3 regions of the Blautia sp. MSK17_66 genome follow, and region 3 is predicted to be linked to each of the others. Evidence: predicted binding sites of a transcription regulator. Region 3 holds the regulator's gene; each other region holds the start of a gene.
What was found. The regulator NrdR, encoded in region 3, represses ribonucleotide reductase genes. The targets are predictions, from matches to a motif close to CACAANATNTTGTG.

Region 1 (4,359 bases), on a different contig from region 3:
CTGTTATCAAGGCAACCATCGAAAAAATGGCAACTATCACCGAACGGTTTCTCAAGGGTTATGAAGTTCCTGCTGTTTATGTCGTAGGCGGTTCTGCAAGCTTCAAAGAATTCACCACAGTATTTGAAAAAAAACTCAGGCTTCCTGTTTACCGTCCGGTCCATCCTCTTCTTGTAACTCCTCTCGGCATCGCTTACAACTGCATACTGCCGCCTGTATCACCAAAGAAAAACTGATCAGAAGATTCATTATTATCTATTACACAAAAAACAGTACAGACACAACCATTGGTCATGTCTGTACTGTTTTTGTATGATCTTAACTGCTCAGCACCCTCACAGTTACCTATAAATTTTACATGGATTTTCGTTCAGCGATCTCTGCCATCTTCGCTTCATTCAGTCGTGTATCACCATGTACACGGCTGTAAGAAAGATATCCGTTCATACGGTCGATTTTGGTCAGATTACGTGATCCGCATACCGGGCACACATCCATTTCCAGTTCCTGATGCCCGCAGTCATCACAATATGCCAGAGAAAGATTTACTCCCTCATAGTAGCCCAGATTCATTGCTCTGCGGATCAGAGTACGAATGGCTTCTTTATTATATCCGATAGGATAGCGCACATACTGGATCTTGCCTCCATTGCAGAGTTCCCAGAAACGCCCTTCCAGATCCTGCTTCTCGATCGGAGTCACATCCTCTGTAACATGACAGTGAAAACTGTTGCTTACATACGGTCTGTCAGAAACGCCCTCGACGATTCCATACATCTTACGGAACTGCTCAACCTGGAGTCCACAGAGACTTTCTGCCGGTGTTCCATAAATCGCATAAAGGTATCCGTCCTCCTGCTTAAACTGATTTACCTTATCGTTGATATACTTCAGAACTTCCAGTGCGAACTGTCCGTCCTCGCGGATTGACTTGCCATTGTAAAGTTCCTGCAGTTCATTCAATGCAGTAATTCCAAAGGAAGCTGTCATTGGTTTCAAAATCTTGCCGATTTTTTCATTTGGTTTAAGATGTCCGCCATAGAATCCGCCTTCGCAGTAAGCAAGCGGATTGGTGGATGCTCTCATCTGTCCCAGATATTCGTAGGTACGAATGTGGAGATTTCGGATCATCTGCAGATAAAAATCAAGAACCTCATAGAAATCTCTGCTCTCTGCCCTTGCTTTTGCCAGGATCATCGGAAGATGAAGACTGACTGCACCAATATTGAATCGTCCCACAAATACCGGTGTATCCTTCTCATCAGCCGGATACATGCCGCCCCTCTCGTACCACGGACTTAAGAAGGCACGGCATCCCATAGGACTTATGACCTTGCCATACTGCTTGTACATGCTGGCAATATAACCCTTACCGGTCAGGGAAAGCCAGTCCGGATACATTGTCTTTGAAGAACAGTCCACACCTTCTTCAAAAATATCCTCACATGGTTTGCCCGGACCATGAAGGTTTTCATCATACAGAAATACGATCTTAGGGAAGAGCACCGGTTTCTTGTGTCCGGCCTTGCCCTGTCCTCCCTTGTGCACTTCCAGAAGAGAAATGTTGCACATCTTCTCAAACTGTCCTGTGCCAAGTCCAAGTGTCACTGTCACAAACGGATAATCACCTCTGGATGAACCCACGGTATTTAACTTATATTCAATTCCCTGCCATCCCTGGTCAAAATCTCTTCTTACTTTATCCAGTGCGTACTCAACAGCCTTCTCTTCTCTGCCTGTCCAGTTCTCATCTGAATATTTCATAAATTCACTGATATATTTATCATAACTTTTCTGTGCATACGGTCCGAGGATCTTGTCTACCTCCGGTACTGTAAATCCACCATACTGCTGTGCTGCAGTACTCAGAATAATATCACCCATGACATCAAACGCTGTATCCAATGTCTTCGGCTCATTGTACCAGACATTTCCCATCTCAAAACCGCCTTTAAGAACTGCACCGACATCAAACAGACAGCAGTTCATCGTATCCAGTCTGGCAGACTGATCATGGATATAAATGTACCCGTCCTTACATGCCTGAAGTTCATTACGGTTCATAAAAAATTTACGATATAATTCTTTGTTCAGCTCATTAAAGATCAGACTTCTCTTGGTCGCTACCAGTGCACTGTCTGTATTTGCATTGCTCTTATCGCCGATATAGCGGATCGCCTGACTCTTGGTATAAACGTCATCCATCATATGAATAAAATCCAGCTTATAGTTGCGGTAATCACGATAACTCTTGGCAACCGCCGGATTCACACGCTCCAGTGCACCCTCGACAATATTATGCATCTCCTGGATCTCAATCTCATTCTTCCCCAGAGAGTCTGCATGCTCCTGAGCGAACTGACAGATAAATTCCTTCTCTTCATCTGAAAATGTATAAAGAATACGTGCGGCAGATTTGTTTACCGCCTTAACAATCTTCTGAGGATCAAATTCTTCTCTTGTACCATCTTTTTTGATTACATAGATCATATTCTTTGTCTCTCCTGTTTGCTGCAATTTTAAGGCCTTTCAGAGCTGTTCTGCCGCTTCACAGCTGCAACCTACCAGTCCGTCAGCCTTCCCCATATATAGTGTTACTTATGAGAGTATACCACAACATCATGTGAAGTTAAAGGGGAAATTTCATTTTTTATTGTCTGAAATTTTCCCTTGTTTTTGTTATGTTTGTAACTGTTCAGTACCCTCACAGTCACGAGTCAAAATGCATTCCAAATCACCTTCGGTGATGGTATTTTGCCTTGTATGTGAAACACTCCCTCTCGCAGAACAGATCCTCTGACGACAGTAACATATATTTTAATCTCATTTCAAAAATAATGCAAGGTTAAAATTGCAATACATAAATTTTCTTGTTATAATAAAAAATATTCGACTGTTCCGTAGCTCACTGTTACAAGTCAATATTTATTATACAATTCACTTATAAAGTTTTAGGAGGAATTCCAATGGATCAGATTAAAATACCTGTCGGTTATCATTCAGATCTCAATCTACATGATACACAGGTTGCAATTAAAACTGTAAAAGACTTTTTTCAGCAGACACTGGCTCAGAAATTAAATCTTCTCCGTGTTTCTGCTCCGGTTTTTGTATCACCATCTTCCGGTCTTAACGATAACCTGAATGGTGTAGAACGTCCTGTAAGCTTCGACATCAAAGGACAGGAAGAAAATGCCGAGATCGTACACTCTCTTGCCAAATGGAAACGCTACGCCCTTAAGAAATACGGCTTTGCTCACGGCGAGGGACTCTATACAGATATGATCGCTATCCGCCGTGATGAAGATCTCGATAATATCCACTCTGTTTATGTAGACCAGTGGGACTGGGAAAAAATCATCTCCAAAGAAGAGCGTACCATGGAAACGCTGATCAACACAGTTCGTTCCATCTACAGTGTTCTTCGCAAAACGGAGAAATATATGGCTGTTCAGTATGACTATATCGAAGAGATCCTGCCAAAGGAAATTGCTTTTGTTTCCACTCAGGAACTTGTTGATATGTATCCGGATCTTACACCAAAAGAACGGGAATACAAGATTGTCAAAGAAAAGGGTGCGGTCTTCCTCATGCAGGTAGGTAAGGTTTTATCTAACGGAGAGCGACATGACGGACGTGCCCCGGACTATGATGACTGGGAACTGAACGGAGATATCCTTGTATATTATCCTGTACTCGACATTGCTCTGGAGCTCTCTTCCATGGGTATCCGTGTTGACGAGGACTCTCTTGATTCCCAGCTTACAGAAGCAGGCTGCGATGACCGAAGAGAACTTCCATTCCAGAAGGCGATCTTTAATCAGGAGCTTCCATACACCATCGGCGGTGGTATCGGTCAGTCCCGAATCTGTATGTTCTTCCTGCGAAAAGCTCATATCGGTGAAGTACATGTTTCTATCTGGCCGGATTCTATTCAGAAAGCTGCTGAAGAAGGCGGAGTAAATCTGCTGTAAAATTTTCTTATTTTTTTAGTTTTATAGTTATTTTTCACCAATTTTTAATATTTAAACAATTGACATTCTGTACCCTACATACTATCATAATACTGTTCACAGCAGTCTGCTGCCTGTGAACAGCTACATAATTATAACAGCATCTGAATCAATGTTCAGATACACATATGATTAAAGAAAGACAGAGGTACTGACTGTGAATATTTTGTTTTTTTTAACACCCAAAAGTGATGTTGCTTATATATTTGAAGATGAGACACTTCGCCAGACAGTTGAGAAGATGGAACACCGCAAGTTCTCCTGTATCCCGATCCTCAATAAGGAGGGGAAATACACCGGCACCATATCTGAAGGTGATCTTCTGTGGGGTATTAAGCGTCTCAAC
Region 2 (4,359 bases), on a different contig from region 3:
GCTGATTCGTGTAATGGTAGAGGCCGGTACAGAAGACATCTGTGCACAGCATGTGAATCACGTGGTTCAGGCAATGGAATCAGAAGGATTAATTGTGAAAGAATGAGAAATCAAAGAATCATATGGCTACTGACAGCCGGTCTTGGAGCATTTTTGCTGACCGGCTGCGGCGGAGAACAGAAAAAAACATATGAGCAGGCAAATACAGATCTGGAGCAGGGCAACTATGACTATGCGCTGAATGAATACCAGAGCTGTATTTCGGCCGGATATAAACTGTCAGATTCCTACAGAGGTTCTGGAATCGTGAAACTGCGCACAGGGGATTATCAGGGAGCAATCGATGATCTTACCAGCGCATTGAATGATGAAGAAACAGGGAAATCTGACAGGAAAGATATTCTGGAATATCGTGCTACGGCAGAACTGAAGGCAGAACTCTATGATCAGGCAATGGCTGACTGCCAGACCCTGGCAGAGGATTATTCTCTGACTGCAAACGATTATTATCTTACAGGCTGTGTAGCCCTTGCGATGGATTCCTATGACGAAGCTTCTTCTAATTTTTCGAAGGCTTATGGTGATGAAGCAACCTATGAGATGGCGATTCAGATTTATGAGGCATATCTGGGACATGATATGGAGGCTGACGGAACGAAATATCTGGAAGCTTCACTCAAAACCGAGGCAAAGACAGCAGAGGATTACTGTGAGCGAGGTAAAGTCTATTATTATATGGAAGACTATGATAATGCCAGAACAGAACTGAATGCGGCTGCTGACAAAAACAGTACAGAAGCTGTGCTGCTTCTTGGCATGGTATATATGGCACAGGGAGACACTGCCGGTGCACGCAGCTTTTTCCAGCAGTATATTGAGGCAGACGGTGAAGATCCGGCAAAGGGCTATAACGGGCTGGCACTCTGTGATATTGCAGACGGATCTTATGACAGTGCACTTGAGAATATCAGTAAGGGACTGGGAGATGCGGAATCAGATGAGATGCAGGATCTTCTCTTTAATGAAATCGTAGCTTATGAGAGAAAGATGGACTTTGCAACAGCGCTTTCCAAGACACAGGAATATGTAAATATGTTTAAGGATGACCAGGCAGCAGCGAAGGAATTGATCTTCCTGCAGTCAAGGGTTGGAAATCAGTCAACTGAAACAGCAGCAGATACGTCCGCGGAAAGTACAGCACAGGATAATACAGCAGATACTACTACAGATGAATCTTCCGAGGAGAACTGAGAATATGCAGCTTTATGAATTTAAAGAAACGCAGGAGCGAGTGATACTCATTGGAGTACAGACAGGCGTGGGAGATGATGTTGAAGCTTCTCTGGATGAACTGGATGAACTTGCACAGACAGCCGGGGCAGAAACGGTTGCAAAAGTAATCCAGAACAGAGAGGCGGTTCATCCCGGTACTTATATCGGTAAGGGCAAGATTGAAGAAGTGGCATCCCTTCTGCGTGCACTGGATGCGAATGGAGTGATCTGTGATGATGAGCTTTCTCCGTCTCAGCTGAATAATCTGGAACGGGAGCTGGATTGCAAGGTTATGGACAGAACACTTCTGATCCTTGATATTTTTGCGGGAAGAGCAGTATCCAGTGAAGGTAAGATTCAGGTGGAACTGGCTCAGCTCCGCTATCGGGCAGCAAGACTTGTCGGTCTTCGGGAATCTCTTTCCCGTCTGGGCGGTGGAATCGGTACAAGAGGACCGGGTGAAAAGAAGCTGGAGACAGACAGACGACTGATCCGTACGAGGATCTCTGCACTTAAGGCAGAGCTTTCTCAGGTGGAGAGACACAGAGAACTGATCAGAGGAAAACGTTCCAGGGGCAGCCTTAAGACTGCCGCGATCGTCGGATACACCAATGCAGGGAAGTCAACGCTTCTGAATACGCTCACAGGTGCCGGAATACTGGCGGAGGACAAGCTTTTTGCTACACTGGATCCAACCACGAGAGTACTGGAATTAAAGGACGGACAGCAGATCCTTCTCACGGATACAGTAGGATTTATACGTAAGCTGCCGCATCATCTGGTAGAGGCCTTCAAGAGTACGCTGGAGGAGGCAAAGTATGCAGATTATATCATACATGTAGTGGATGCTTCTAATCCTCAGGCGGAGCTTCAGATGTTTACAGTCTATGAAACATTGAGGGAACTGGGGGCAACAGGCAAAAAAATCATTACACTTCTGAATAAGCAGGACAAGGCACCGGAAACCGAAATCCGTGACCTTAAAGCGGACTATACGGTAAAATGCTCTGCGCGTACAGGCGAAGGTCTGGATGAGTTCAAAGAAGTTCTGGCGAAGCTTCTGGCGGAAGAGCAGATCTATCTGGAGGAATTATATCCTTACAGCGAAGCCGGCAAGATTCAGAAAATCCGTGAATTCGGAAGTCTTCTCTCAGAAGAATATCGTGAGGATGGAATTTTTGTGAAGGCCCGTGTGCCAGCAGAACTCTTTGTTTCCGTGATGCCAAAAGCCTGAAAAGGTACGAAAAACAAGGAAAAAGGGCTTTTTATATATGTTAAAAACAAACACTATATAGTTGTGAAGTGTGAAAGACGACACAATATATAGTGTTTTTGCGTATTGACGCAAAGGATATAGTCTGATACAATAGGTCTACAGTGCAAGACAGGGAGGTATGGTGCAGCATGTTTCAGGTAGTTAAACGTGACGGAGAGATCGCTGACTTTCAGATGTCCAAGATCACTTCAGCCATTGACAAAGCATTTGACGCAAAAGAAAAAATTTACAGTAAGGATATAATCGATCTTCTGGGACTTCGGGTTACTGCAGATTTCCAGAATAAGATCCAGGATAATAAAGTAACCGTTGAGGATATTCAGGATAGCGTAGAGGATGTGCTGATCCAGGCCGGTTACAGTGATGTAGCGAAGGCATATATCCTCTATCGTAAACAGAGAGAAAAGATCCGTAATATGAAATCCACGATCCTCGATTACAAAGAAATTGTAGACAGCTACGTAAAAGTCGAGGACTGGCGAGTAAAAGAAAATTCAACAGTAACTTATTCTGTGGGAGGGCTGATCTTAAGCAACTCCGGCGCAGTGACAGCCAATTACTGGCTTTCTGAGATATATGATAATGAAATCGCAGAGGCACACAGAAATGCAGATATTCATATTCACGACCTGTCAATGCTGACAGGATACTGTGCAGGATGGTCACTGAAGCAGCTGATCCAGGAGGGACTTGGCGGAATTGAAGGCAAGATCACTTCTGCTCCTGCGAAGCATTTGAGCGTACTCTGTAATCAGATGGTCAATTTCCTCGGGATCATGCAGAATGAATGGGCGGGAGCACAGGCGTTTTCTTCCTTTGATACTTATCTTGCTCCATTTGTCAAGGCAGACGGACTTACTTATCCGGAGGTCAAGAAATGTATTGAATCCTTCATTTATGGTGTGAATACCCCAAGCCGCTGGGGAACACAGGCTCCGTTTTCGAATATCACACTGGACTGGACAGTTCCGGATGATCTGGCAGAGCTTCCTGCCATCGTAGGCGGTAAGGAAATGGACTTCAAGTACAAGGACTGCAAGAAAGAAATGGACATGGTGAATAAGGCATTTATCGAGACGATGATTGAAGGTGATGCCAATGGAAGAGGATTCCAGTATCCGATTCCGACCTATTCTATCACGAGAGAGTTTGACTGGTCCGATACAGAAAACAACCGTCTTTTATTTGAAATGACAGCAAAATACGGTACTCCGTATTTTTCCAACTACATCAACAGCGATATGAAACCGAGCGATATCCGCAGCATGTGCTGCAGACTCCGTCTGGATCTGCGGGAACTTCGCAAGAAGAGCGGTGGATTCTTTGGCTCAGGGGAGAGTACAGGTTCTGTGGGCGTTGTAACGATCAATATGCCAAGGATCGCATATCAGTCTTCCACACCGGAGGAATTTTACCGCAGGCTAGATCGGCTGATGGATATTTCTGCAAGGTCACTTCATATTAAGAGGGAGGTGATCACGAAGCTTCTGAATGAAGGACTGTATCCATATACAAAGAGATATCTTGGAAGCTTTGACAATCATTTTTCAACGATCGGCCTGATAGGAATGAACGAGGCAGGATTAAACGCCAGATGGCTTGGCTGTGATATGACTGATGTACGTACCCAGAAATTCACAAAAGAAGTTCTGACGCATATGAGGAATCGTCTGTCTGACTATCAGGAGGAATATCCGGGAGAACTCTTTAATTTGGAGGCAACTCCGGCAGAGTCAACCTCGTATCGTCTGGCAAAGCATGACCGCAAACGCTGGCCGGATATCCGTACAGCAGGAAGTAAGGGAGATACA
Region 3 (4,359 bases):
GAGAATTGCTGGAGAAATATCCGGATCTGGATGCTGTTATCTGTGCGACGGATACTATGGCAGCAGGAGCGATACGCTATCTGAAAGAACATGGAAAGAGAGTGCCGGAGGATATTCTGGTTGCCGGACATGGGGATTCTGAAATTACAAGAGTGATGATACCGCCGATCCCTACCGTTCATTTTTTCTATGAGAAGAGCGGAGAGATGGCAGTGGAGATGCTTATAGAAATGATGGGGCAGGGTGAAACCGCAGTGAGGGAAGTGAAGCTTGGCTATCTTCTTGCACATATATAAAAGAAATGGGGTGTGTTTTTTGCTGAAGACATGGATTCCGGGAGAAACTCCCGAGAAAGAAGAACTGAAACAGCAGCTGGATGTGGCAAAAAAGAAACTGTATGATCTCCAGATGAAGATCAAGGAGCACAAGATACCGGTACTGGTGCTTTTTGAGGGCTGGAGTGCAGCAGGTAAGGGCAGTATGATCGGCAAGGTCATCAAGAATATTGATCCCAGATTCTTTAAGGTGGCAACAATGTCAGTGCCATCTGAGGAGGAATTACGCAGACCATTTCTGTACCGCTATATGCGCCAGATCCCGGAACAGGGCAAATTTACTTTTCTGGATGCAGGCTGGATGGAGCAGACTACGCAGGAGGTTCTGAATAAGAAGCTGGAGGGCGAGGACTATGAGAAACGGATCGAAAGTATCCGCCGGTTTGAACGTCAGCTTACGGACAACGGATATCTGGTGCTGAAATTCTTTATGCATATTGATAAAGAGGAACAGAAAGAGCGTATGGACAGGCTGTGCGCAAGTAAGGATACCCGGTGGAGAGTGTCAGATTTTGATAAATGGCAGCAGGAACATTATCACAAATGTGAAAAGGTTTATGACCGTTATCTTAAGGACACCAATGCATCAACTTCTCCATGGTATATCATAGATGCGAAGGACAAGAAATGGGCGGAGCTGCAGGTGATGGATACGCTGGTCAGCAGTATTGAAGTTGCACTGCAGAACCAGAGCCATTCGGTTCCGATCCTCCAGAATGTTTTTCCGCTGGTGAAGATGCCGAAGCTAAAAGATATCGAGCTTACCGGCAAGACAATCGATGACGAAGAATATGAGAAAGAACTTAAGAAGCTTCAGGATAAGCTGAGTGAACTTCATAATCGTCTGTATCGTGCGAGAATCCCGGTGATCATTACTTATGAAGGCTGGGATGCAGCGGGCAAGGGTGGAAATATCAAAAGAATCACAGGTGCACTTGATCCGAGAGGTTACGAGGTGCATCCGATCGCCAGTCCGGAACCGCATGAGAAAGCCCGTCATTATCTGTGGCGCTTCTGGACGAGACTTCCGAAGAATGGTCATATTGCAATTTTTGACCGTACCTGGTATGGACGTGTCATGGTGGAACGTCTGGAGGGATTCTGCAGTGAGAATGACTGGAAACGTGCCTATAATGAAATGAATGAATTTGAGAAAGAACTGTCAGACTGGGGTGCGGTGATCATTAAATTCTGGGTTCAGATCGACAAGGATACACAGCTTGAGAGATTTAATGACCGTCAGAATAATCCGGAGAAACGCTGGAAGATCACAGACGAGGACTGGAGAAACCGTGAGAAATGGGATCAGTACGAGGACGCGGTCAATGAAATGCTAAAAAAAACAAGTACTGCCTACGCTCCATGGCATATCCTGGAATCAGTGGACAAAAAATATGCACGTATCAAAGCACTCAAGATCGTGATCAAAGAAATAGAAAAGGCCCTGAAATAAGGGCCTTTTCTTTATGGTTCCATAAACTTCTTCAGTTCATCCATAAAGGTGCTTACATCCTTAAATTCACGATATACGGATGCAAAGCGGACATATGCAACAGCATCGAGATCTTTGAGATGCTCCATGACAATCTCACCGATACGGGTGCTGGAGATTTCTTTATCTGCATTCTCAAAAATAGAACCCTCAATAGAGTCGATCATGGACTCGATCGTTTCAATAGGAATTGGACGTTTATAGCACGCACGAAGAACACCGTCCTGGATCTTGGAGCGGTGATAAGCTTCTCTTGTCTGATCCTTCTTAATGACACTTAAGGGAATGGTTTCAACCTTCTCGTAGGTGGTAAATCTCTTGCCGCAGGATTCACACATTCTTCTCCTGCGGATCGCATTCGTATCTTCTACAGGCCGGGAATCAACGACCTTGGTATTATCCTGATTACAAAATGGACATCTCACGTAAGTATCCCTCTTTTCCATTTAATGGACTAATTATACTGTATTTTTTCTGTCGATGTCAATAAAAGACGGCACATATTTCACATATTTTCTGCATATATTTTGAAAAAAACGTAATTGTGAGGGCACTGAGCAGTTACGGAAAAAGGTATATTTATGCGTCTTTGTGAATTGAAACAGAAAGAAATCATAAATACCTGCACCTGCAAAAGCCTTGGCTGTCCGGTGGATCTGGAATTCGATGAAAAAAGCGGGAAGATCACAGCACTGATCGTGCCGGGACCGGGCAAGTTCTGCTGCCTGTGGGGAAGAGACAGTGAATATATCATTCCCTGGAATAGTGTCTGTCAGATCGGGGAAGATATTATCCTGGTAGAGATACGAGAAGAAAAAGCATTTCGAAAAGACCGCCTTTTGTAAAAATGTCAAGGACTTATATTTTTTATATTTTCTGCAAAAAAGTATAATTCATATCCTCCCTGCGAATCATTTTAGTACCAAATGAAATAAGGAGGATATTTCGATGGCACTAAATAAAGTTGAGATCTGTGGAGTAAATACATCCAGTCTTCCGGTTCTGACCTCTGAGGAAAAAGAGGAGCTTTTTGAGAAGATAAAAGCAGGAGACAAGGAAGCCAGGGAGCGTTACATCAAAGGAAACCTGCGGCTTGTTTTAAGTGTGATCAAGCGCTTTGGAAACAGCAGCGAAAATGCAGATGATCTTTTTCAGATCGGATGCATCGGACTTATGAAGGCCATTGATAATTTTGATACGACCTTAATGGTCAGATTTTCTACTTATGCAGTGCCGATGATCATGGGTGAGATCAGACGTTATCTCAGGGATAACAGCAGTATCCGTGTCAGCCGTTCTCTCCGCGACATTGCGTACAAGGCGATTTATGCAAAAGAAAATTATATAAAAAAGAATCTGAAGGAACCGACGATCGCAGAGATTGCAGAAGAGATCGGGGTGGAAAAGAAAATGATCGTGTATGCCCTCGATGCGATCCAGAATCCGGTCAGTCTTTTTGAACCGGTGTATGCGGAAGGAGGAGACACCCTGTATGTGATGGATCAGATCAGTGATAAAAAAAACAAAGAAGATTACTGGCTGGAAAATCTGTCTCTTCAGGAAGCAATGAACCGGCTTGGTGAAAGGGAAAGACATATTATAGACATGAGATTCTATGAAGGAAAAACGCAGATGGAAGTAGCACAGGAGATTGGAATCTCCCAGGCACAGGTCAGTCGACTGGAAAAAACAGCACTGCGGAATATGAGAAATTATCTTCGTTCGTAACGGTACAGCATCTTCAGTCAGAAAAAAACGCTCCGGCATAAAGACCGGAGCGTTTTGTGATTCAGTATATAAGTGAGGAGGAAATCAATCAGACAATACCCTGAGCGATCATTGCATCTACCACTTTTTCGAAACCTGCAATGTTAGCGCCGGCAACAAAGTTATCTTTGAGGTCATAACGTTTTGCAGCATCGTCGATTTTAGCGTAGATATCCTTCATGATCTGATGAAGTTTTGCATCAACTTCTTCAGATGTCCAGGAAAGTCTCTGGGAGTTCTGGCTCATTTCCAGTGCGGAAGTAGCAACACCGCCGGCGTTGGCTGCTTTGCCAGGAAGGAAGAAGATTCCGTTAGCCATAGCATAGTCTGTAGCTTCTCTTGTAGTAGGCATGTTTGCACCTTCTACAATGTACTTGCATCCGTTAGCTGCAAGTACTTTTACGCCGTCAACATCAAGTTCGTTCTGAGTTGCACATGGAAGATAAACATCACATTTGATGTTCCAGATTCCAACACCCTCTGTGTAGACAGCACCTTCTACGCGGTCAGCATATTCTTTGATACGTCCACGTTTAACTTCTTTGATGTCTTTGACAACATCAAGCTGGATTCCGTTCGGATCATAGATGTATCCGTTGGAGTCGCACATTGCAACAACCTTTGCACCAAGCTGAGTTGCCTTCTGAACTGCGTAGATTGCAACGTTTCCGGAACCTGTTACGACAACAGTTTTGCCCTCAAGAGAATCATTGCGGGACTGCATCAGTTCGTTAAGAATGTATACAACACCGTATCCAGTTGCTT

Region 1: nrdD (anaerobic ribonucleoside-triphosphate reductase) is a predicted target of NrdR. The motif match lies at 2,613-2,626, and genes of this name have one in related genera.
Region 2: LIR34_RS10460 (ribonucleoside triphosphate reductase) is a predicted target of NrdR. The motif match lies at 2,588-2,601, and genes of this name have one in related genera.

What each region holds. Positions count from the first base shown of each region.
Region 1 covers NZ_JAJBNQ010000009.1:13,508-17,866, reverse strand. The annotation lists gene eutJ (ethanolamine utilization protein EutJ) at 1-236, shown strand, start outside; gene nrdD (anaerobic ribonucleoside-triphosphate reductase) at 355-2,490, opposite strand; gene asnA (aspartate--ammonia ligase) at 2,967-3,974, shown strand; gene LIR34_RS06125 (CBS domain-containing protein) at 4,171-4,359, shown strand, end outside.
Region 2 covers NZ_JAJBNQ010000017.1:61,596-65,954, forward strand. The annotation lists gene glmM (phosphoglucosamine mutase) at 1-106, shown strand, start outside; gene LIR34_RS10450 (tetratricopeptide repeat protein) at 103-1,251, shown strand; gene hflX (GTPase HflX) at 1,256-2,506, shown strand; gene LIR34_RS10460 (ribonucleoside triphosphate reductase) at 2,677-4,359, shown strand, end outside.
Region 3 covers NZ_JAJBNQ010000004.1:103,351-107,709, reverse strand. The annotation lists gene LIR34_RS03495 (LacI family DNA-binding transcriptional regulator) at 1-296, shown strand, start outside; gene pap (polyphosphate:AMP phosphotransferase) at 316-1,788, shown strand; gene nrdR (transcriptional regulator NrdR) at 1,800-2,252, opposite strand; gene LIR34_RS03480 (YlmC/YmxH family sporulation protein) at 2,409-2,672, shown strand; gene sigG (RNA polymerase sporulation sigma factor SigG) at 2,776-3,555, shown strand; gene gdhA (NADP-specific glutamate dehydrogenase) at 3,644-4,359, opposite strand, start outside.